3 regions of the Massilia sp. Soil_C_3 genome follow, and region 2 is predicted to be linked to each of the others. Evidence: riboswitches for the same ligand, from Rfam matches in the RefSeq annotation. Region 2 holds a riboswitch; each other region holds the start of a gene.
What was found. A riboswitch is a leader RNA that binds a small molecule or an ion and turns the genes downstream of it on or off. The one in region 2 is predicted to bind cobalamin.
Positions count from the first base shown of each region.

Region 1: it holds a riboswitch for cobalamin, as region 2 does, so the genes downstream of both, AC3A6F_RS25135 (TonB-dependent receptor domain-containing protein) here and AC3A6F_RS21060 (cobaltochelatase subunit CobN) in region 2, are expected to answer to the same signal.
Region 3: it holds a riboswitch for cobalamin, as region 2 does, so the genes downstream of both, AC3A6F_RS04000 (TonB-dependent receptor family protein) here and AC3A6F_RS21060 (cobaltochelatase subunit CobN) in region 2, are expected to answer to the same signal.

Region 1 covers NZ_JBDGJG010000017.1:1,190-8,244, forward strand. The annotation lists gene cobT (nicotinate-nucleotide--dimethylbenzimidazole phosphoribosyltransferase) at 1-146, shown strand, start outside; gene AC3A6F_RS25125 (adenosylcobinamide-GDP ribazoletransferase) at 143-925, shown strand; gene AC3A6F_RS25130 (histidine phosphatase family protein) at 925-1,467, shown strand; cobalamin riboswitch at 1,475-1,706, shown strand; gene AC3A6F_RS25135 (TonB-dependent receptor domain-containing protein) at 1,772-3,625, shown strand; gene AC3A6F_RS25140 (FecCD family ABC transporter permease) at 3,686-4,708, shown strand; gene AC3A6F_RS25145 (ABC transporter ATP-binding protein) at 4,705-5,484, shown strand; gene cobO (cob(I)yrinic acid a,c-diamide adenosyltransferase) at 5,481-6,107, shown strand; gene AC3A6F_RS25155 (cobyrinic acid a,c-diamide synthase CobB) at 6,101-7,055, shown strand, end outside.
Region 2 covers NZ_JBDGJG010000010.1:143,111-150,165, forward strand. The annotation lists gene AC3A6F_RS21050 (VOC family protein) at 124-507, opposite strand; gene AC3A6F_RS21055 (ROK family transcriptional regulator) at 574-1,824, opposite strand; cobalamin riboswitch at 1,975-2,194, shown strand; gene AC3A6F_RS21060 (cobaltochelatase subunit CobN) at 2,379-6,728, shown strand; gene AC3A6F_RS21065 (MotA/TolQ/ExbB proton channel family protein) at 6,725-7,055, shown strand, end outside.
Region 3 covers NZ_JBDGJG010000002.1:231,530-238,584, forward strand. The annotation lists gene ylqF (ribosome biogenesis GTPase YlqF) at 1-911, shown strand, start outside; gene AC3A6F_RS03995 (DODA-type extradiol aromatic ring-opening family dioxygenase) at 1,055-1,879, opposite strand; cobalamin riboswitch at 1,968-2,207, shown strand; gene AC3A6F_RS04000 (TonB-dependent receptor family protein) at 2,276-4,237, shown strand; gene AC3A6F_RS04005 (cobalamin-binding protein) at 4,242-5,120, shown strand; gene AC3A6F_RS04010 (thiol:disulfide interchange protein DsbA/DsbL) at 5,271-5,933, shown strand; gene AC3A6F_RS04015 (hypothetical protein) at 5,930-6,274, shown strand; gene AC3A6F_RS04020 (MFS transporter) at 6,336-7,055, opposite strand, start outside.

The DNA of each region.
Region 1 (7,055 bases), on a different contig from region 2:
GCGCCCGCCCGCTGCTCGACCTCGGCCTGCGCCTGGGCGAAGGCACCGGCAGCGCGCTCGCCCTGCCCCTGCTGCACGCCGCCGCCAACTTCCTGAACGAGATGGCCACCTTCGCCTCGGCGCAAGTGAGCGAACGCTCGGCATGACGCACCAGCTGCGCCTGTTCTTCATCGCGCTGCAGTTCTTCACGCGGCTGCCGATTCCGCGCTGGGTGGGCTTCGAACCGGCCTGGTTGAACCACGCGTCGCGCTACTTCCCGCTGGTCGGCGTGGTGGTGGGCGTCATCGGTGCGGCGGTGTATCTGGTGGCGGCGCAGTGGTTGCCGGCGGCGGTGGCGGCCGTGCTGTCCACCGCCGCCACGATCTACATTACCGGCGCATTCCATGAAGACGGCTTCGCCGACACCTGCGATGGCCTGGGCGGCGGCATGACGAAGGAACGCGCGCTAGAGATCATGAAGGACTCGCGCGTCGGCGCCTATGGCGCGATCGGCATCGTGTGCATGCTCGGCGCGAAGTTGGCCGCGCTTGCCAGCCTGCCGCCAGCCAGCGCCATCGGCGCCCTGTTGCTGGCTCATCCGCTCTCGCGACTGGCCGCCACATCCCTGATCTGGCAGATGGAATACGCCCGCTCCGAGGGCAAGGCCAAGCCGCTGGCGGTGCGCATGAGCGACCGGGAATTCGGCATCGCCACGCTCACCGTGCTGCTGCCCGCGCTCGCGCTGCTGGCCTTCGGCTTGCTCGACCTGGCCGCCGTCGTCGCCGCGACCGTCGCGGCGCTTGGCGCAACCTGCTGGCTCGCGCGTAAATTCACGCGGCGCTTGCAAGGCTATACCGGCGATTGCCTCGGCGCCGTGCAGCAGCTGGCAGAAGTAGCCATCTATATCGCGGTGCTCGCCACGCTCGGACACGGCGCGCTGGACTGATGCGTATTTACCTGGTGCGCCACCCGCGGCCCGAGGTGCCGGCCGGGCACTGCTACGGTCGCAGCGACCTTGCGGCGAACGAAGCCGACGTCGAACGGGTGCTGGCCACATTGGCGAGCCAGGGGCTGCCCGGCGCGATGCCGGTCTACGCCAGTCCACTCGCACGCAGCGCGGTCCTGGCCCAGCGGCTCTCACCAGCGCCAACCTTCGACGCGCGCCTGGCCGAGATGGACTTCCGGGCCTGGGAAATGCGTAGCTGGGACGACATCCCGCGCAGCGAGATCGACGCCTGGAGCGCCGACCTGCTGCACTACCGTCCCGGCGGCGGCGAAAGCGTGATGGACGTGGCCGCGCGCGTGGCCGGTTTCGATGCCGACATCCGGCGCGAAGGGCATGCGCAGGCCCTCATCGTTTGCCACGCCGGCACCATGCGCCTCATGCACTCGCTGCACCTCGGCGGCAAGCTGGTCGATGCCGCGCTGCGCGCCGCCCAGGCGCCACACCGGATTGACTACGGCGAAGTGATGATGCTGGAAACCTGACAACGCCTTATAATGAGCGCGTTTTGGTGCTCGCGCCTGCGTTCGCAGTCGCAGTTAAACGGGAAACACGAAGCCCCATCAAGGGCCAACGTGTGCTGCCCCCGCAACGGTAAGCAAGTGCCGCATGCTCTCCACGAGCCATGCGGCAAACCGCCCCCTCATACCACTGTGCGCATGCATGGGAAGGTCGGACGGCCATACTTGTCAGCCCGGATACCGGCCAAAAGGTGGCGTCGCTTCGCGCGATGCCGTTCAATCTGGCCTACGGGGACGTCGGCTGGTTGCCTTTGATAAGAAACAGTTCATGAACTTTCCAGTAACCCGGCAAGCCGCCGCGGTCTCGCTCGCCCTCGCCGTCATCTCGTCCGCCGCTTTCGCCGACGCTCCTTCACCTGACGCCATCCCCACCGCCGACACCGTCGTCGTCACCGCGACCCGCAGCGCGCAGCGTGCCGCCGACGTCATCGCCGACACCACGGTCATCGATGCCGAGGAAATCGCGCGCTCGGGCGCCGGTTCGGTGGCCGACATCCTGCGCCGCCAGCGCGGCATCGAAATCTCGCGCAACGGCGCGGCCGGCACCACCACAAGTGTCTTCATCCGCGGCGCCAACGCCAACCAGTCCGTGGTCCTGGTCGACGGCGTGCGCTTCGGCTCGGCCACCACCGGCACGGCCAGCTGGAACGCCATCCCGCTGGGCGCCATCGACCGTATCGAGATCGTCTACGGACCGCTCAGCACCCTGTACGGCGCCGACGCCGTCGCCGGCGTGATCCAGATCTTCACCCGCAAGGGCGAAGGCGCCCCGGTTGTCACCGGTTCGGTGGGCGTGGGCAGCAACGCCACCCGCCAGGCCGATGCTGGCATCTACGGCAGCAGCGGCGGCCCGAACGCCATCAGCTACGCCTTCGGCGCCGGCTACGAGGACTCGGACGGCTTCTCGTCCACCCGCCCGGGCGCCTCGGGCTACAACCCGGACGAAGACGGCTACCGCCGCCGCAACGCCAACGGCCGCGTGACGATGGCGCTCGCACCAGGCCACGAGATCGGCGCCCAGTTCCTGGTCAGCCGCCTGTTCAGCCAGTACGACAGTGGCACCGCCAACTACGACGTCCACAGCGACAACGACCTGAACACCGCCGCGGTCTTCATGCGCAACCAGGTCCTGCCGAACTGGCACAGCACGCTGCAGTACGCGCGCTCGGAAGACAAGTCGGGCAACTTCACCAACGCGACGCCATCCGGCGCCAGCCAGATCGATACCCAGCAGGATGAGTTCAGCTGGCAGAACGACATCGCCATCGGCCGCGACACGCTGCAGCTGCTGTACACGCACCGCAAGGAAGAAGTGCCGTCGATGGGGCGCTCGCGCATTACCAACTCGTATGCGGCCGCCTACTCGGCCAAGCGCGGCGCCCACCTGGTCGACGTCAGCGCGCGCCACGACCGCTCGGTCTACGGCAGCAAGAACACCGGCGCCGCTGGCTACGGCTATGACTTCGGCAACGGCCTGCGCGCCACCGCCAGCGTCGGCACGAGCTTCCGCGCTCCGACCTTCAACGAGCTGTACTTCCCCGGCTACGGCCTGGAAACCAACAAACCCGAAAAAGGCCGCAACCGCGAAGTGGGCCTGCGCTACGACGGCAACGGCTACCAGCTGGACGCGACGTACTTCCACAACCGCCTGACCGACATGATCGTGTCGAGCACCCCATGCCCGGATGGCGTCAACAAAAGCTGCGCCTACAACGTCAACGAAGGCTTGCTCGAAGGCGTCTCACTGGCCGGCAGCACCCGCCTGATGGGCGTCGACCTGCGCGCCAGCCTCGATTGGCAGGATCCGCACGACGAGACCACCGGCAAGCAACTGCAGCGCCGTGCGAAGAAGCACGCCAACTTCGGCGCCGACTACACGATCGGCACGCTCAAGACCGGCGTTGAACTGACCGTCTCGGGTGAACGCTTCGATGACGCCGCCAACAACCGTCGCCTGGGCGGCTACGGGCTGCTGAACCTGCACACGACCTGGCAGTTCACGCCCGACTGGTCGCTGCTGATGCGCCTGGATAACGTCGCCGACAAGCAGTACGAGATCGCGCGTAACTACGGCACCAGCGGCCGCACCTGGTTTGCGGCCCTGCGCTACGGCATCCGTTAAGCTATAACCCCTGCCCGCGGCAACCAGGCCGCGGGCATCCGATCAATCGACAGGGCCAGCATGCAAGCATCCGTCCCGCCGCTACGCCAGCGCGCCACGTTCATCGTTGGCGCCATGCTGGCGTTTTCCATTGCCACCCTGCTGTTCGCGGGCATGACCGGATCGATCCGGGTGCCGCTCGACGACATTCCCGACGCCCTGCGCCAGCTCGCCGGCGGCCAGCCCGATTCGCTCTCCGCCTCGCTGCTCGAACTGCGCGCCAGCCGCGCGCTGGTGGCGTTCGCGACCGGCGGCGCGCTGGCCCTGGCCGGCCTCATGATGCAGGCGCTGTTGCGCAATCCCCTGGCCGACCCGTATGTGCTGGGCGTCTCGTCCGGCGCCTCGGTCGGCGCCCTGCTGGCGCTGCTCCTGATGGCCTCCACGCTGATGGTCGACATCGCCGCGCTGGCCGGCGCCATCGGCGTGGCCATGCTGCTCTACCTGCTGGCCCGGCGCGGCTTGCGCGGCGACCAGGCGCTTGACTCCGGCGCCTCGATGCTGCTGCTGACCGGCGTGATCGTCTCGGCCCTGTGCGGCTCGGTGGTCACCCTGATGCTGTCGATCGCGCCCGAGGGACGCCTGCGCAGCATGATCTTCTGGCTGATCGGCGACCTGGCCGGCGCGCCGCTTCGCCTGCTGCCCTGGCTGGTACTCGGCGGTTGCCTGCTGTTCGCCATGCGCAATGCGCGCGCCATGAATATGGTCGCGCTGCACGCAGAGAATGCGGTGACCCTGGGCGTGCGCGTCGGCGCGCTGCGCAAGGGCCTGTTCTTTATCTCGGCGCTGCTCACTGCGAGCGCGGTCACCAGCGCCGGCTCGATCGGCTTTGTCGGCCTGATCGTGCCGCATGCCTGCCGCTTCGCCTTCGGGCCCGACCACCGGGTGCTGATCCCGGCCGTGGTGCTGGCCGGCGGCGCCTTCCTGGTGTTGTGCGATACGCTGGCGCGCACCATCATCGCGCCGCAGCAGCTGCCGGTCGGCGCCATCACGGCAATGATCGGCGCGCCGGTCTTCCTCTACCAGCTGCACCGCCTGCGCAAATGAACTCAATCTCCACCCACGACCTGCTGCTGTCCATCGGCCAGCGCACCCTGGTGCGGGGCCTCGACTGGACCGCGCGCGCCGGCGAATGCTGGAGCATCATCGGCCGCAACGGCGCCGGCAAGAGCACCTTGCTGCGCACGCTGGCCGGGCTGCAGCAGCCGAACGGCGGATCGGTGCAAGTGAACGGCCGCGCCGTGGCGGACTGGCCGCTGACCGAACTGGCGCGCGAGCGCGCCTTCCTGGCCCAGTCGCGCCACGACGCGTTTGCCTATACGGTGCTGGAGAGCGTGCTGTCGGCGCGTCACCCCTACCACGCCAACCGCTACTGGGAGGGCAGCGACGACCATCAAGCCGCCCTGCTGGCCCTGGCGTCGATGGAAGTGGACGACCTGGCCGCGCGCGACGTGCGCACCCTGTCCGGCGGCGAGCGCCAGCGCGTGGCGATCGCCGCCCTGCTGGCGCAGCAGACGCCGCTGCTGCTGCTCGACGAGCCGGCCAACGCGCTCGACCTGGCGCACCAGGTGAGCGTGATGGGCCTGCTGGCCCGCCTGTGCCGCGAACAGAACCGCACCGTGGTCATGATCGGCCACGACCTGAACCTGGCCAGTCGCATTTCTACCCATGCACTATTACTGATGGGTGACGGCCGCTGGACGGCCGGCGCCAACGACCAGATCATGCGCCCCGCGCTGCTGGGCGACTACCTTGGCCATCCGATCGACATGATCGAACACGAAGGCCGCCGCATCTTCATCCCCAAGGAGGGTTCCGCATGACCGACATGACTCAAGAACAGACCGCCGCCCTGAACGAGCGCCATCGCGCCCGCATGGAGCGCAAGAAGGCGGTCATCGACGCCAAGATCGCCTCGGCCGACAAGGAAATCGGCATCGTCATCGTCAATACCGGCAACGGCAAGGGCAAGAGCTCGAGCGCGTTCGGGATGGTGGCGCGCGCGCTCGGCCACGGCATGAAGGTTGGCGTGGTCCAGTTCATCAAGGGCGCCCTGTCGACCGGCGAAGAAACCTTCCTGCGCCGCTTTCCCGACGAAGTGAGCTTCCATGCGATGGGCGAAGGCTATACCTGGGAAACGCAAAGCCGCGAACGCGACATCGCCAAGGCCGAAGAAGCCTGGGCGCTGGCAAAGCAGTTCCTGTCCGATCCCGCGATCGGCATGGTGGTGCTGGATGAACTGAACATCGCCCTGAAATACAAGTACCTCGACGTACACACCGTGATCGCCGACCTGCTCGACCGTCCGGTGATGCAGCACGTGGTGATCACCGGCCGCGGCGCGCCACCGGAACTGATCGCGGTGGCCGATACCGTCACCGAGATGAACGTGGTCAAGCACGCTTTCAAGTCGGGCATCGCTGCCCAGGCGGGGACCGAATGGTGACGGGCGCCCGTATTGCCCTGGTGGCGGCGATGTCGTCCGGCCAGGGCAAGACGACGGTGACGGCCGCGCTGGCGCGGCGGCTGGTCCGCATGGGCAAGCGCGTGCGGGTATTCAAGTGCGGCCCCGACTTCATCGACCCGATGCTGCTCGAACGCGCCTGCGGCGCGCCGGTCCACAACCTCGACCTGTGGATGGTGGGCGTCGATGCCTGCCGCCAGCGCCTGGCCGACGCCGCGCATGAGGCGGACGCGATCCTGGTCGAGGGCGTGATGGGCCTGTACGACGGATCTCCCTCGGCGGCGGACCTGTCGCGCGAGTTCGGGATTCCCGTGCTGGCGGTGCTGGACGCGTCGGCGATGGCGCAGACTGCCGGCGCGGTGGCGCAGGGCCTGCGCGACTATGGTCCCGTTGAGATGGCCGGCGTGATCGCCAACCGCGTCGCCAGCAGCGGCCACGCGGCGATGGTGAAGGAGTCGCTGCGCGACATCCCGCTGATCGGCACCCTGGCGCGCCAGGACGAGCCGCTGCCCGAGCGTCACCTGGGCCTGGTCGTGCCGGGCGAGGTCGAGGAGCTGGACGGCATCCTGGATGCGCTGGCCGACAGCATCGATTTCGATGAGGCGGCGTGGGATGCGCTGCCGCTTTTGTCGCCCGCTTCCGCGCTCCCGGCGCCGGTAGAACCGCTGCTTGCGGGCCGCACGATCGCGATCGCACGCGATCCTTCCTTCGTGTTTGTCTATCCTGCGAACATCGACCTGCTCGAGCAGCTCGGTGCGCGCATCACGTATTTCGCGCCGTTGTCCGATGAAGCGGTGCCCGACAATGCCGACGCCGTGTATCTGCCGGGCGGCTATCCCGAGCTGCATGGCGCGCAGCTGCAGGCTGCCCAGCGCTGGCGCGACTCGATCCGCACCGCGCACGCGCGTGGCGTGCCGATTGTCGCCGAAT
Region 2 (7,055 bases):
TATTGGGCGAGATCAATCGTCGCTGCTTGACGAACCAGTAAAAAACCCCGCAAGCGATTGCGGGGTTTTTTCTTTAGCCGGGGTGCCCGGGCTGCCTGAGCCGATCCTGCACCTTTCAGCGCATCAGGCGCTATTGATGCTCAGGATATTTCCGTCAGGGTCTTTGAGCCACACGATCTTCAACTGGCCAGCAACATGGACGTCGCCCTCGCGCCGCAAGCCGCCCATGTCGTAATGCTCGAAGCGGGCGCCCTTGGCCTGCAGTGCGGCGACGATGTCGTCGAACCTGTCGCCCACATCCCAGGTGATGGCGGTCGCCTGGTTCGTGCCGGCATACTCCGAGCGGTAGACGAACACCCGTGCGTTGCCGCTCCGGTAGAGCGCCATATCGTCATCGCCGCCATCGCTGTCGACCTGCTTCAATCCCAGCACATTGCCGTAGAACTCTCTTGCCGCAGCCATATCGCGTACGCCGACTGTTGCGGCCGCATCCATATTCGCCAACATGATCGCCTCCATGGTGATGGTGGCGAATACTCTAGCGCGAACAGGTCCGGTACCGCGCACGCCTTGCTAGCGCCGGGCCGCCTTCAGGAACAATCCATGCGCCGGCGCGAAGTTCGCATGCAGCGGCAGGTAGGCCGCGCCGATGACCTTGGCCGTCATCCCGATCGTCCCCGCCATCACCAGCGGCCGCTCGGTGCCCTGCCAGCTGTAGCGCGTCATCTGCTCCTGCATCGCGGCGATCAGGCGTTCGAGCAGGGCGCGGCTGACGGCGCCGTCGACGATCACGCCATCCAGGTCGAGGAGGCAAGCCGCGCCGGTGACGCCGAAGGTGATCGCATTGGCGGCTTCCTCGATCCATTGCCGGGTCACGGCTTCCCATGGCCCGCTCAACAGGCGTTCGTCGCCGAACGCCAGCAGTTCCAGGCCGGCCTGGGCATGCATCTCTTCCAGCCGCACCAGCGAAGCCGCGCCGAGCAGCTGCGGCGCCACGCCGCGTTCGTCCGTGCCGGCCAGGCCCAGGGGCATCGAACCGATCGCGCCGGCATTGCCGAACTGGCCGCTGTGCGGCTCGCCGTCGATCACCAGGCCGCCGCCGACCAGGGTGTCGACGAACACGTACAGATAGCTTTTCAGCTTGCGTCCGCGGCCGGCCACCAGTTCGGCCACGCAGGCTGCGATCGTGTCCTTGGCGAAGTCGACGCGCAGCGGCGTCATGGCCTGCAGGCGCACGCGCACGTCGACCCGGCGCCAGGCTTTTGCCTCTTGCGGCAACAGGCTCTCCAGGCCGTGCCAGGTGCCCAGTGTGAGCGGGGCGGCCAGGCCGATGCCGGTCAGGCGAGGCGCCAGTTCCGGGCCGAGGAAGTCGTCCACCTCGCGCAGCCTCGCGTCGATGGCGGCGAACACCTGTTCCACCTCGGGGCTGGCGTAGGGCGTCGACGACTGCCAGCGCAGCGCGCCCGTGAAATCGAGCAGGACCACGTCCAGCGCGCGCCGGCCGATCTGGATCCCGATCGAGAACGCGCCTTCCGGATTCAGGGCGATCGGCTGCGACGGCTGGCCGACCTTGCCGCGCACCGCGTCGCGCTTGACCACCAGTTGCTCGTCCAGCAGGCGGTTGATGATCACCGAGGCGGTTTGGGTACTGAGCTTGGTCAGGCGCGCGACTTCGGCCTTGGGCAGGCTGCCATGGGTGCGGATCGCCTGTAGCACGACCCGCTCGTTGTACTCGCGCATGCCGACCTGGTTCGAGCCGACGCTGCGCAGCAGCGGCATGGTGGCGGGATCAAAGGCGGTAGGCGGTGCGTTATCGGGCGGCATGGCGCGGGCGTTCAAGGGGAGGGACGGCTGGAAGCCGCCAGTATAAATCCATTCCCGGTAAATAAACCCGTGCGATTTATTTTTCAGGGCAATCTCGATTGCGGAAGAAAAATAATGCGGTGACAACTGGTCGAACTTGGCGGTAGAATCGCGCCCAATCAAGTGAATGGTGCCTTCCTGCTCGTCTGCAGGGAGGTGAAACGGGAAGCCGGTGACGTGCGCGATAGCCATCGCGCGCCAGTCCGGCGCAGCCCCCGCTGCTGTAAGCCTGACGACTCCGATCGAACGCCACTGTGCCCTGTGCACGGGAAGGCAGGACCGGGGAAGGAAGACGGCGAGCCAGAAGACCGGCCATCCACGATGCATTCGTACGTCCCGGGGTGAGGGCGTGCCTGTTGGTTGTTCGCTGTTCCTTCTTTTGCTGCTCGTGCTATTCGCCTATGCGGTCGTGCGCCCTCGTGGCGTGCGCGCACGCGTCCCTGTTCATCGCGGAAGGATGGCGGCTGCCTGTTGTCATGCGCGCTTTGGCGCGCAGCTAAAAGGTCGACGTTCACATGAACACGCTTTTCCTTGTCCGCATCTGCGCCGCATTGGCGTTCCTGCTCGCCTGCGCTTCCAGCAGCGCCGCGACCCTGTTCGCCGTGGTCACCGAGCGCGCCGCGCCGGGCGCCATCGAGGCCGCTCACCGCCACCTGGCCAGCCATCCGCAAGACCGCATCCTGCTGCGTACCCCGGCCCAGCTGATGGCGGCCAGTGAGCGCGACGTGGCAAAGTGGATCGCCGGCGCCGACAGCATCCTGGCGGTATCGCTGTTCGGCGACCCGGCGCGCCGCATGAAGGATGCTCTGGCGCGGCACGCCAGGCCGGACACCGCGGTGCTGGCGCTGAACGGCGAGGCGACCCTGAACCTCATGACGCGCTCGCGTAACGGCAGCCTTGCCGGCTTCTCGCCCGAGCTGCTGCGCCAGCTGGCGGGCGAGGCGCCGCCGCCGGCCGCGTTGCAGGCGGCCGAGGCCGATCCCGCCGCCCGCCACTGGCTGGCCGCGCGCCGCGTGTGGCAGGCGGGCGGCGTCGACAACACCACGGAGCTGATGCGGCACCTGCTCGCGCCAGGCACGCCCCTGGCTGCTCCGCAGCCCGAGCCCACCCTGCGCCTGCGCGCGGGACAGCGCGAGCTGCAGGACGCCGCCGCCTGGGGCAATGCCTCGAAACTCGGCCTGCAGGACCGGCCGACCGTGGTCGTGCTCGACCTGGCGAATATGGATGGCGTGGTGCCCGCGGCGCTGTGCCGCCGCATCGAGGAGCTCGGCCAGCCCTGCGTGCAGCTGCTCACACGCTGGGGCGGCGCCTCGCGCGAAGCGCTCGAGCGCCTGCCGCAGCTGGTCGCGCCGGCCAAGCCTGCGGCGCTGGTGGTGCTGCAGGACTTCGTGGTTGGCGCCGCAGAGGGCCGTGCGGCGGTGGACGAAGCCTTCAAGCGCCTGGACATCCCGGTGTTCAAGGCGATCCGCCTGTCGGACCGCACAGCGATGCAGTGGCAGCTGTCGCCCGACGGCCTGCCGCCCGATTCGGTCCAGTACCGCGTGGCCCTGCCCGAGCTGCAGGGCATCAGCCAGCCAATGGTGGTGGCGGCCCTGGGCCAGCCCCAGCGCGACCGCCAGACCGGCATCGAGAACCGCCCGCCAGTACTGCTGCCGGCCGAAGTCGACCGCCTGTCGGGGCGCGTGGCGCGATGGCTCGCGCTGCGCGCCAAACCGAATGCCGACAAGAAGGTCGCGATGGTCTACTACAACCATCCGCCGGGCCGCCAGAACATCGGCGCCGACAACCTCAATGTGCCGGACTCGCTGTTCGAGATGCTGCATGCCCTCAAGGCCGCCGGCTACACGGTCGGCGAGCTGCCGGCCTCGCCCGAGGCGCTACTCGACATGATCATGGCGCGCGGCGTCAACCTGCCGGAAGACCGCGCCGCCCTGCGCGAGATGGCCGGCACCGTCAATGGCGTCACGGCGCAGGATTACGCGCGCTGGTTCGCGACCCTGTCGCCGCGGGTGCGGGGCGAGATGCAGGACGGCCTGCTGGGGCGCCTGCATGCCGACGTGCTGGCGGCCGAAAAGGCCGGCGAACGCGCGCTGGGCCGCAAGCAGGCCGAGACCGTGATCGAGGAGCTGCTGCACCTGGTCGAGGGCGTCGACCATCCGCAACGCGTCCAGGCCACGCGCGACCTGCATGCGCTGGAAGAGGGTTACTTTGCCTGCCTGGACGACGTCAAGCCACGTCCATGCCAGTCGCTTGCTCCCCTTTATCGACGCCTGATCGCCTACGGCATCGAAGGCATGCGCGGCTGGGGCCCTGCGCCGGGCAGGGTAATGGTCGATGGCGGCAAGATGCTGGTGCCGGGCCTGGTGTTCGGCAACGTCTTCATCGGCCCGCAGCCGCCGCGCGGCTGGGAAGTGGACGAGGAACTGCTGCACGCAAACACCAGCATCACGCCGCCGCACCAGTTCCTGGGCTTTTATCACTGGATCCGCGACCGCTTCAAGGCCGACGCCGTAGTGCACGTGGGCCGCCACTCTACCTATGAATTCATGCCGGGCAAGGCCGTCGGCCTGTCGAGCGACGACTATCCGAGCCTGATCGCGAGCGACCTGCCGGGCATCTACCCGTATATCGTCGACGGCGTCGGCGAAGGCACGCAGGCCAAGCGCCGCGGCCTGGCCATCATCGTCGACCACCTGACGCCGCCGCTGGCGACCACGCCGCTGTACGACGAGCTGCTGTCGCTGCGCCAGATCGTCGAGAGTTTCGAAGCCGCGTCGTCCGAATCGCTCAAGACCCAGGCCGCGCAACTGATGCGCGAGCGCGTCGTGGCCCTGAACCTGCGCGCCGAGCTCGAAGCGTCGATGTCCGACGTATTGGAGGTGCGCGGCATCGGCTTCGACGCCGCCGATGACGACCTGCTTGCGCACGAGATCGGCCACTATCTGACCAAGCTGCAAGAGAAATTCATGCCCCACGGCCTGCACGTGTTCGGCCGTCCATGGAGCCGCGAATCGCTCGACCTGATGCTCGATTCGATGAAGAAGAGCGGCATCAACGATCCCGACGTCGCGCACAAGCTGCGCGACTCGCCGCGGCGCGAGATGGCGGCGCTGCTGGCCGGCCTGGATGGCCGCTACATCGAGCCGGGCAAGGGCAACGATCCGCTGCGCTCGCCCGAGGCGCTGCCGACGGGCCGCAACTTCCACGCGGTCGACGGCGACATCCTGCCGACCCGCCTGGGGTTTGGCCTCGGCCTGCAGATGGCGGGGAAAGCCGCAGAAAGAGACAAAGTAGGCGAGGGCAGCGAAGGCATCATCCTGTGGGCGTCCGACGCCGTGCGCGACGAAGGCGTGATGGTCGGCTTCGCGCTGGCGATGATGGGCGCCGAACCGGTGTGGAATGCGCGCGGCATCGTCACCGACGTGAAACTCACACCGGGCGCCGTCCGGCGCGATGCGGTGGTCACCACTTCCGGCCTGTTCCGCGACCTGTACCCGAACCTGATCCGCCTGATCGACCGCGCCGGCCGGCTGGCGCTGGCGGCGTCGGCGCAGGCGCTGGTCGAGCAGGATCCATCGCTGCGCGAGGGCCTGCAGGCGGCGCTGGCGCCGATCGAAGGGGCTGTGTGGGGCAGCGAACCGGCCACGAGCAATCGCGTGGCGCGCGAATGGCTGACCCGCCAGCGCGCGCTGGCGGCGGGCGGCATGGCGGCGGGCGAAGCCGGGCAGGCGGCCGCGCTGCGCGTGTTCGGCGATGCGCCGGGCGCCTACGGCACTGGCGTGAACCGCCTGGCCGAGCGCTCCGGCGCCTGGCGCGAGCGCGAGGAGATCGGGCGCGCCTACCGCAACCGCATGGGCCATGCCTATGGCCTGGATGCCGAGGGCGCCTCGAGCCATCGCGCTTTCGACGTGGCGCTGGACGGCATCCACCGCACCTACCACGGCCGCGCCAGCAACCTGTACGGCCTGCTCGACAACAACGACGCCTTCGACTATCTGGGCGGCCTGTCGCTGGCGGTCGAGACGCGCACCGGGCGCGTGCCGGACGCGCTGATCCTGCAGCATGCGCAGCCGGGCCAGGCCGACGTCGAGCCACTCGCCAGCGCCTTGCTGGGCGAGCTGCGCGGACGCTTCCTGAACCCGGCCTGGCTGCGCCCGCTGATGGACAACGGTTATTCCGGCGCGCGCACCATGGGCCAGGAATTCATCGAGAACCTGTGGGGCTGGCAGGTGACGCGGCCCGACCTGGTCAAGAACTGGGCCTGGGACGAAGTCAAGGCCGTCTACTTCGACGACCGGCACCAGCTCGGCTTGCCCGAATTCCTGGGCCAGCGCCACAACGCGCACGTGAAGGCGCACATGCTGGCGGTGTTCATGGTGGCTGCCGAAAAAGGATTCTGGAAGACCGATCCCGAGACCATCCGCCGCATGGGTGGCGAACTGGCGCGCCTGGTGGCGGCCAACGGTCTGCCGGGTAGCGGCCATACGGCGCCCGATCACCCGATGTGGGGCTGGCTCGCGCCGCAACTGGATGGCGCGGATGCGCAAAAGCTCGGCGTGACGCTTGCCAAGGCGCGGGGCGAGCTGCTGCCGGCAGTGGCCACGTCCGTCCCTGCCGCCGCCGCCCCGGCGCAGCAAGCTGCAGTGCCTGACGCTGGTGAAGCGAGCGAACCGGCGCCACCTGCGCCTGCGCTGTTGCCTGAACCAATGCGTGTCTATGAACTGAAGCAGCAACCCGAACCCGCGCAGCCTCCTGCTTTGCGCATCGTGCAGGTGCTGGCCATCCTGGCCGCCTGCCTCGCCCTGTTCTCGCTCGGCCTGTGGCGCGGCCGGCATCTCCCTCAACCTCTCAGGAGTCATCCATGATCGAAACCCTCTCTTACGCCTGGCTGCACGACGCCGTCAGCTGGCTGCTCGCGCCATCCCTGGTGGCGTTGCTGGCCGGCTGTGCGATCGCATTGGTCGAATCCGGCATCGCCGTCGGCGAACGCTTCCACGGCCTGGCCAGGTTGCGCGACAGCGGCGATGTCGAGGCGGTGCAGCGCATTGCGCGCCACCGCCTGGAGCGCGCCGACCTGCTGGCGCGTATCCCCCCAATGCTGGGCCTGATGGCCACCATCATCCCGCTCGGACCGGGCCTGGCGGCGCTGGGCGAAGGCGATCCCGCCAAGCTGGCCAGCGCCGTCACCGTCG
Region 3 (7,055 bases), on a different contig from region 2:
CCAAGAAGGAAGCAGCCGAGCAGATGGAAAACATCGATCTGGTGATCGAGGTCCTCGATGCGCGCCTGCCCGAGGCGAGCTGCAACCCGCTGGTGGACCAGCTGCGCAAGTTCCGCCAGCGCCCCTGCCTGAAGGTCCTGAACAAGATCGACCTGGCCGACCCGCACGCGACCGCCGCCTGGAAAGCCTATTACGACGCCCAGGAAGGCGTGACCGCCTATCCGATGACGACCAAAAAGCCGGCCGACGTCGCCCGCATCCCGGAGCTGGCGCTGTCGCTGGCCCCGCACCGCGGCGTGCCGACCAAGCCGCTGCGCATCATGATCATGGGCATTCCCAACGTCGGAAAATCGACGCTGATGAACGCGCTATTGAAAAAGCGCGTTGCCAAGGTGGGCGACGAGCCGGCGGTGACCAAGACCCAGCAGCGCCTGTACCTGAACAAGAACGTGGTGCTGGTCGACACGCCCGGCATGCTGTGGCCAAAGATCGCCATGGCCAGCGACGGCCTGATGCTGGCCGCCAGCCACGCGATCGGCACCAATGCGCTGGTCGAGGAAGAAGTGGCCGAGTACCTGGGCGAACTGCTGCTGCAACGCTACCCGCAGCTGCTGACCGCACGCTACGGCTTCAAGACCGAAGGCATGGACGGCGTGGCAGTGGTCGAGGGCGTGGCGCAGCGCCGTGGCTTCCGCGTGCGCGGCGGCGACTTCGACTACGAGAAAGCTGCACACACCCTGTTGCAGGACTATCGCCAGGGCGCACTGGGCCGCATCAGCCTCGAAACGCCCGAGTCGCGTGCAGCCAGCCTGGCCCAGCACGAGGCCGAGGTGGCCGAAAAGGCCCGCATCGCGGCCGAGAAGGCCGCCGCCAAGGCCGAGGAAGCGGCGCGCGGCAAGCGCGGGACGTAAGGCTCGCCTCTGGCGTGCGTTTCCAGCGTTAGCCTCCGTCGTACCCGCGAAGGCGGGTACCTAAGTACTGCTTGCGTTGTCGTAACGCGCACAAACTTGGGTACCCGCCTTCGCGGGTACGACGTTTTGAGGCAGCGGACTCTTCAAGCCTGCGGCGGCTCTCCGAACCTGAAACTCGACACCGCCAGATTCCCCATGAACGCGTCTTCATGATAAACGCAGGCCGCTGCCTCCTGTTCGGCCGCCCCCAATGCCACCATCAGCGGAATCAGGTGTTCCTCGCGCGGATGCGCCGCCCGTGCCTGCGGCGCCGTGTCCCAGCGCAGCAAGGCTTGTTCGCGTTGAGACGGATCCAGTTCGAGCAGCGCGTGCTGCAGCCAGCCATCGAAGGCCTGGGAGGCCTCGCGTCCGTTCGGCCCGAACTGGCGCAGGTTGTGATAAGACAGCCCGCTGCCGATGATCAGAATGCCCTCGTCGCGCAGCGGCGCCAGCGCGCGGCCCGCCGCCAGGTGGGTGGCCGGATCCAGGTCGCGCCGGATCGACAGCTGCACCACCGGCATGCGCGCTTCCGGATAGACCGGGTACAGCATCGAGAACGTGCCATGGTCGAAGCCGCGTTCGGCGTCCAGCGTGGCGGGGTGCCCCGCGGCCTCGAGCAGGTCGGCCACGCGCCGCGCCAGCGCCGGCTCGCCCGGCGCCGGGTACTTCACCTGATAGGTGTGCGGCGGGAAGCCGCCATAGTCGTAGATCATGCCGGGCGCCGTGCCCGACGACACCATGAACTGCGGCGTCTCCCAGTGGGCGGTCACGACCAGCACCGCGCGCACCGTTTCTCCCGCCTCTGCGCGCAGCGCGGCCAGTGAATTGGCCAACTGGTCATAGGCCGAACCGTACTGCTCGCGCATCCAGGGCCAGGGGCCGCCGCCGTGCGAAACGAAATAGGTGGGCAAGGTAAGTAAGCGCGCCATCATCGCTCCTCTTGAAGCACGAAAACAACGATGGTAGCCGATCCCGCGGCAAGCTGCCGGCGGCCGGGCAGGGGCGCACCTTGTCAAGGTATAATCGCCCCGTTTTGGTGCTCTCGCGCACACCCAGGTGCGCGAAGTTAAACGGGAAACACGACATGGCCGCGCCACGCGCCGTCATGGAAGTGTGCTGCCCCCGCAACGGTCAACAAGCGCCACGCCTGCATGTGCAGCGTGGCAGGCGGTCTCGATAACCACTGTGCATGCCGCGCAGGAAGGTGAGGCCGTCATGCTTGCCAGCCCGGATACCGGCCAAAGCAGGTGGAAGCGCCAGGCGTTTCCGTTGACTCTGGCCTGCGGGGACGCGGGCCGGTGCCTTTTATCGAGAACACATTCATCATGATTTTTGCAGCTGCACCGCGCCGCGCGCCACTCGCACTGGCTTGCGCCTTCGCCCTGTTTACGACTTATGCCGCCGCCCAGGACAGCGCGCAGTCCTCCCTGCCATCGGTCCTCATCACCGGCCCGCGCTTCCCGGCCCAGGCCACGCCGATCGGCGCCACCGTCATCACCGCCGAGCAGATCCGCAGCGCCGGCGCCACCGACGTCAATGCGGCGATCCGCAAGATCGGCGGCGTGTTCGGCCGCCAGAGCCTCGACGGCTCGTCCGACTTCGGCCTCGACCTGCGCGGCTTCGGCACCAATAGCGCCCAGAACACGGTGGTGCTGGTCGACGGCGTGCGCCTGAACGAGAACGAGCTGGCGCACACCGTGCTGTCGACCATTCCCGTGGACACGGTCGAGCGCATCGAGATCACGCGCGGCGGCAGCAGCGTGCTGTACGGCGACGGCGCGACCGGCGGCGTGATCAATATCGTCACCCGCCGCGGCGGCAGCGCCGGTACGCACGGTTCGCTGTTCGCCGAAGCCGGCCGCTTCGACCACCGCGACCTGCGCGCCTCGATCACCCACGGCGCCGGTCCATGGTCATTCGACGCCGCAGTGGCCGATCGCAGCACCGATAACTACCGCGACAACAACAAGTACGAACAGACCAGCTTCAGTGGCGGCGTGCAGTATGCGTATGCGCCTAACGGCCGCGCCGGCCTGCGTTTCGAAAGCTCGCGTTCCGACTCGCGCCTGCCAGGTTCGCTGAACGAAGCGCAATTCCTGAGCATTCCAACCCAGAGCAACAAGCCGAAGGATTACGGCTCGCTCGACACCGACCGCGTGACCGCCTTCGTCGAGCACCGCATCGGCGCGTTCGACCTGGCGGCCGAGCTGTCGCACCGCGAACGTGAAGTCTCGTCCACCTACGATTTCGGCGCGCCGTCGACGTCGGTCTACGGGGCAGAGCAGACCCAGTTCTCGCCGCGCGTGCGCCACACGGCTGATTTCGGCGACAAGCGCAACGAGTTCGTCACCGGCATCGACCTGATCCGCTGGGAGCGCGACGTCGCCTCCGATTTCTCGGCCGGCTCCGCGCGCCAGGACTCGAAAGCCTTCTACCTGCGCGACGAACTGCTTTGGCACGCGCCGCACAATGCCCGCCTGGCGGTCGGCGGCCGTCATGAACGCTTCGAGAAGGACTACAGCGACCCATTGGCTTTCCCGGCTGTCCTTGGCGAGCACCGCAAGCAGTCGCTCAACGCCTGGACCGTGGAAGGCAGCATCGACGTGATGCCGCAGGTAACCGTGTTCGCCAAGGCCGGCCGCAGCTATCGCATCGCCAACATCGACGAGAACTCCTACCGTTCGACCCTGGACGTGCTGGAGCCGCAAACCTCGCGCGACCTGGAGCTGGGCGTGGTCGCCGGCACCGAGGCGCGTAAAGCGACTGCGCGCGTGTTCCGCCACCGCCTGACCAACGAGATCTACTACGATCCGACCATCGGCTTTGGCGCCAACACCAACCTGGATCCGACCCGCCGCCAGGGTGTGGAACTGGAAGGGCAGGCGACCTTCGCCGACGCCTGGCGCCTGACCGGCTCGTGGCAATACGTGCAGGCCGAGTTCCGCGACGGCCCCAACGCCGGCCGCGAGATGGTGCTGGTGCCGAAGCACGTCGTCACCGCACGCCTGGCCTGGACGCCGGGCGACGGCCAGACCGCCGACATCGGCGCCCAGTGGGTCGACAGCCAGCGCTACGGCAACGACTTCACCAACGGTTGCAGCACCCGCATTCCATCGTTCACCACGATCGACGCCCGCTATGCGCGCCGCTTCGGCCCGTGGGAAGTGGCGGTGTCGGGCCTGAACCTGGCCGACCGCCAGTACTACAGCCAGGCCTTCAGCTGCCGTGACGGCATCTATCCGAGCGACGGCCGCCAACTGAAACTGTCGCTGCGCTTCGATTTCTGACGCCATGCAGCGTCTGATCGGGTTGGTGCTGGCGGTGCTGCCGGCCTTCGCCGGCGCCAGCGTCACGGTGGTTGACGACGTCGGCCGCACGGTGACGCTGGCGCAGCCGGCCCGGCGCGTGGTGTCGCTGGCGCCGCACGTCACCGAGCTGCTGTACGCGGCCGGCGGCGGGGCGCGCGTGGTCGGCGCCGTCAACTATAGCGACTACCCGGAGGCAGCCAAGAAGCTGCCCCAGGTGGGCAGTTATAACAAGCTCGACTTCGAGCGCGTGCTGGCGCTCAAGCCCGACCTGGTCGTGGTCTGGCACAGCGGCAACCCGACGCGCCAGGTCGAGCAGCTGGAGCGGCTCGGGATCCCGGTTTACCACAGCGAGCCGGGGCGGCTGGTCCAGATCGGCGACAGCCTGCTGCGCCTGGGCCGGCTGCTCGGCACCGAACCGGCGGCGCAGGCGGCGGCGCGCGACTATGGCGACCGGATCGCGGCGCTCGAGGCGCGCTACGCCAGCCGGCCGCAGGTAGGCGTGTTCTACCAGGTGTGGCCGCGGCCGCTCTACACGCTCAATGACGACCACATCGCCAGCGACATGATGCGCCTGTGCGGCGGCCGCAATCTGTTCGGCGCGGTGAAGACGATCGCGCCCGAGGTCGGCGTCGAGGCGGTGATCGAGGCCGATCCCGAAGTCATCCTGGTCGGCGGGCGCGCCAAGCCCGACGATCCGGGCGGGAAGATGTGGCAGACGTTCAAGGGCATGACCGCTGTCCGGCGTGACAATATCTTCACGATCGATGGCGATTTGACCAACCGGGCGGGGCCGCGTACGGCCGAGGGTGCGGCGCAGTTGTGCGCGATGCTCGAACAGGCGCGCGGGCGCCGGCCCCGGTGACTTGACTATTCACGCCGCCGGCGTAGATTGAAAGTCACCACGCTCTTTGTTTCAGCCGTAAGCAAATGCAAAAAATCGTGCTCCTGGGACAGGGGAACCGCAAAAAGTGGTAATCTCGCGGTCGTTCGTTCATTCTTTTGGAAGGATTTTATGCGCACCCTGCGTTTCGCCCTCGTTGCCGCCGCCCTGGTTGCCGGTTTCGCCAATGCTTCGCCAACCGATCCACGCGTCGGCGCCGAATACACCGTGCTCGCGAGCCCGCAGCCGACCCAGACCGTGGGCAAGAAGGTCGAAGTGGTCGAGTTCTTTGCCTACCACTGCGGCGCGTGCAATGCGTTCGAACCAAGCCTGGTGAACTGGGTCAAAAAGCAGGGCGACAACATCGTGATGCGCCGCATCCCGCTGCCGTTCCAGGGCGCCAGCGATCCTGAGGCACGCCTGTTCCTGACGCTCGACGCCATGGGCAAGCTGGAGGAGTACCATCATCGCGTGTTCCGCGCCGTGCACGTCGAGCGCAAGCGCCTGACGAAGGACGACGACATCATCGCCTGGGCCACCTCGAACGGCCTCGACAAAGCCAAGTTCCTCGAAGCGTGGAACTCGTTCGGCGTGCAGACCAAGCTCAAGCGCCTGCCGCAGATCGCCGAAGCGTACAAGGCGAGCAGCACCCCGACCGTCGTGATCGACGGTAAATACGTCGTGTCGCCGGCAACGGTGGCGCAGTCCAACAAGATCCAGGACATGGGCCAGCTGATGACGGCGACCGGCCAGGTTCTCGATGCACTGGTGGCGAAGGCAGCCAAGGAAAAATGAGCGAGAAAGTCGAAGGCGAGATCCTCAAGATTTACGAAGGGTCCCGACCCAAAGAGGAAAACTTGTTCGAGACCAGTAACGTGAATCACGTCGCGTGGGCGCTCGCGCTCATCTTCGTCCTGACGACCGTCTGGCTCGGCATTGCGCTCGTTAATGCCGAAAACCAGCGCCATGCGATGGCCTCGAACCTTTGTCCCGATCAAGTGTTCAAACAGGGGTTCGACAAGAAGTGCCTGCTGACCGTGCGCTCACGCGATCACTGGTGGGAGCATCTGTGGTACGGCGCGACCCATGTGCGCGCCCGGCCCGATCACGACGGCCGGATCGATACCCGGAAATGATACTAGACGGTAAGACAAGACGGCGTCCCCAGTGGACGCCGTTTTCACGTCCGGATGCGCGTCAAGTGCTTTCCAGGTGCGGGCGGGGGCTACGGGCGCTCCAGCGCCGCAGGGCCACCGAGGCCCAGGCCGTCAGCAGGCCCCCAACCACCAGCACCAGCCGGGTATCGATCAGCGTGAGCACGGCGCCGGCCAGCGCCATCAGGATATTCGCCAGGCAAAAGATCGTGGACAGCAGGGCCATGACCGAACCCTGGCCGTGCTGCGCGAACTCGTCGGCCGACCAGGTTTGCAGGGCGGTGTTGTAGAAGGCGTGGGGCGCGCCGAACAGGACGATGCCGGCGATGCCGACCCACAGGTTGCCGAAGCCCACGCACAGCACCGCGGCGGCGGCAATGGCCGCGTACCAACCGGCGCGCAGGCGGCCCTCGACCCGGCTGGCATGGCCGGCGAACAGGGCGGCCGTGGTCATCAGCGCGCACATGCCCATATTGACGATGGCAATCTGGCGCGCATCGTAGCCGCCCACGTCCACCAGCCACAGTGGAAAGAATTCATACAGCGCGGCGACGCCGCAGCAATATGCCAGGTGCACCGTGAACAGGGTGCGCAGCGGCGCATGGCGCAGCAGGGTGAGCGCGTGGCGGTCGCGCGCCACCGCCCACCACCGGTGCGAATGCGGCGGCGCCGGCGTGGATGGGATCGACGCCAGCACGCCTACCGTCCCCAGCAGCAGGGCCCCGGCGGCGATATAGAAAGGCAACTCCGGGCCGAAGGCCAT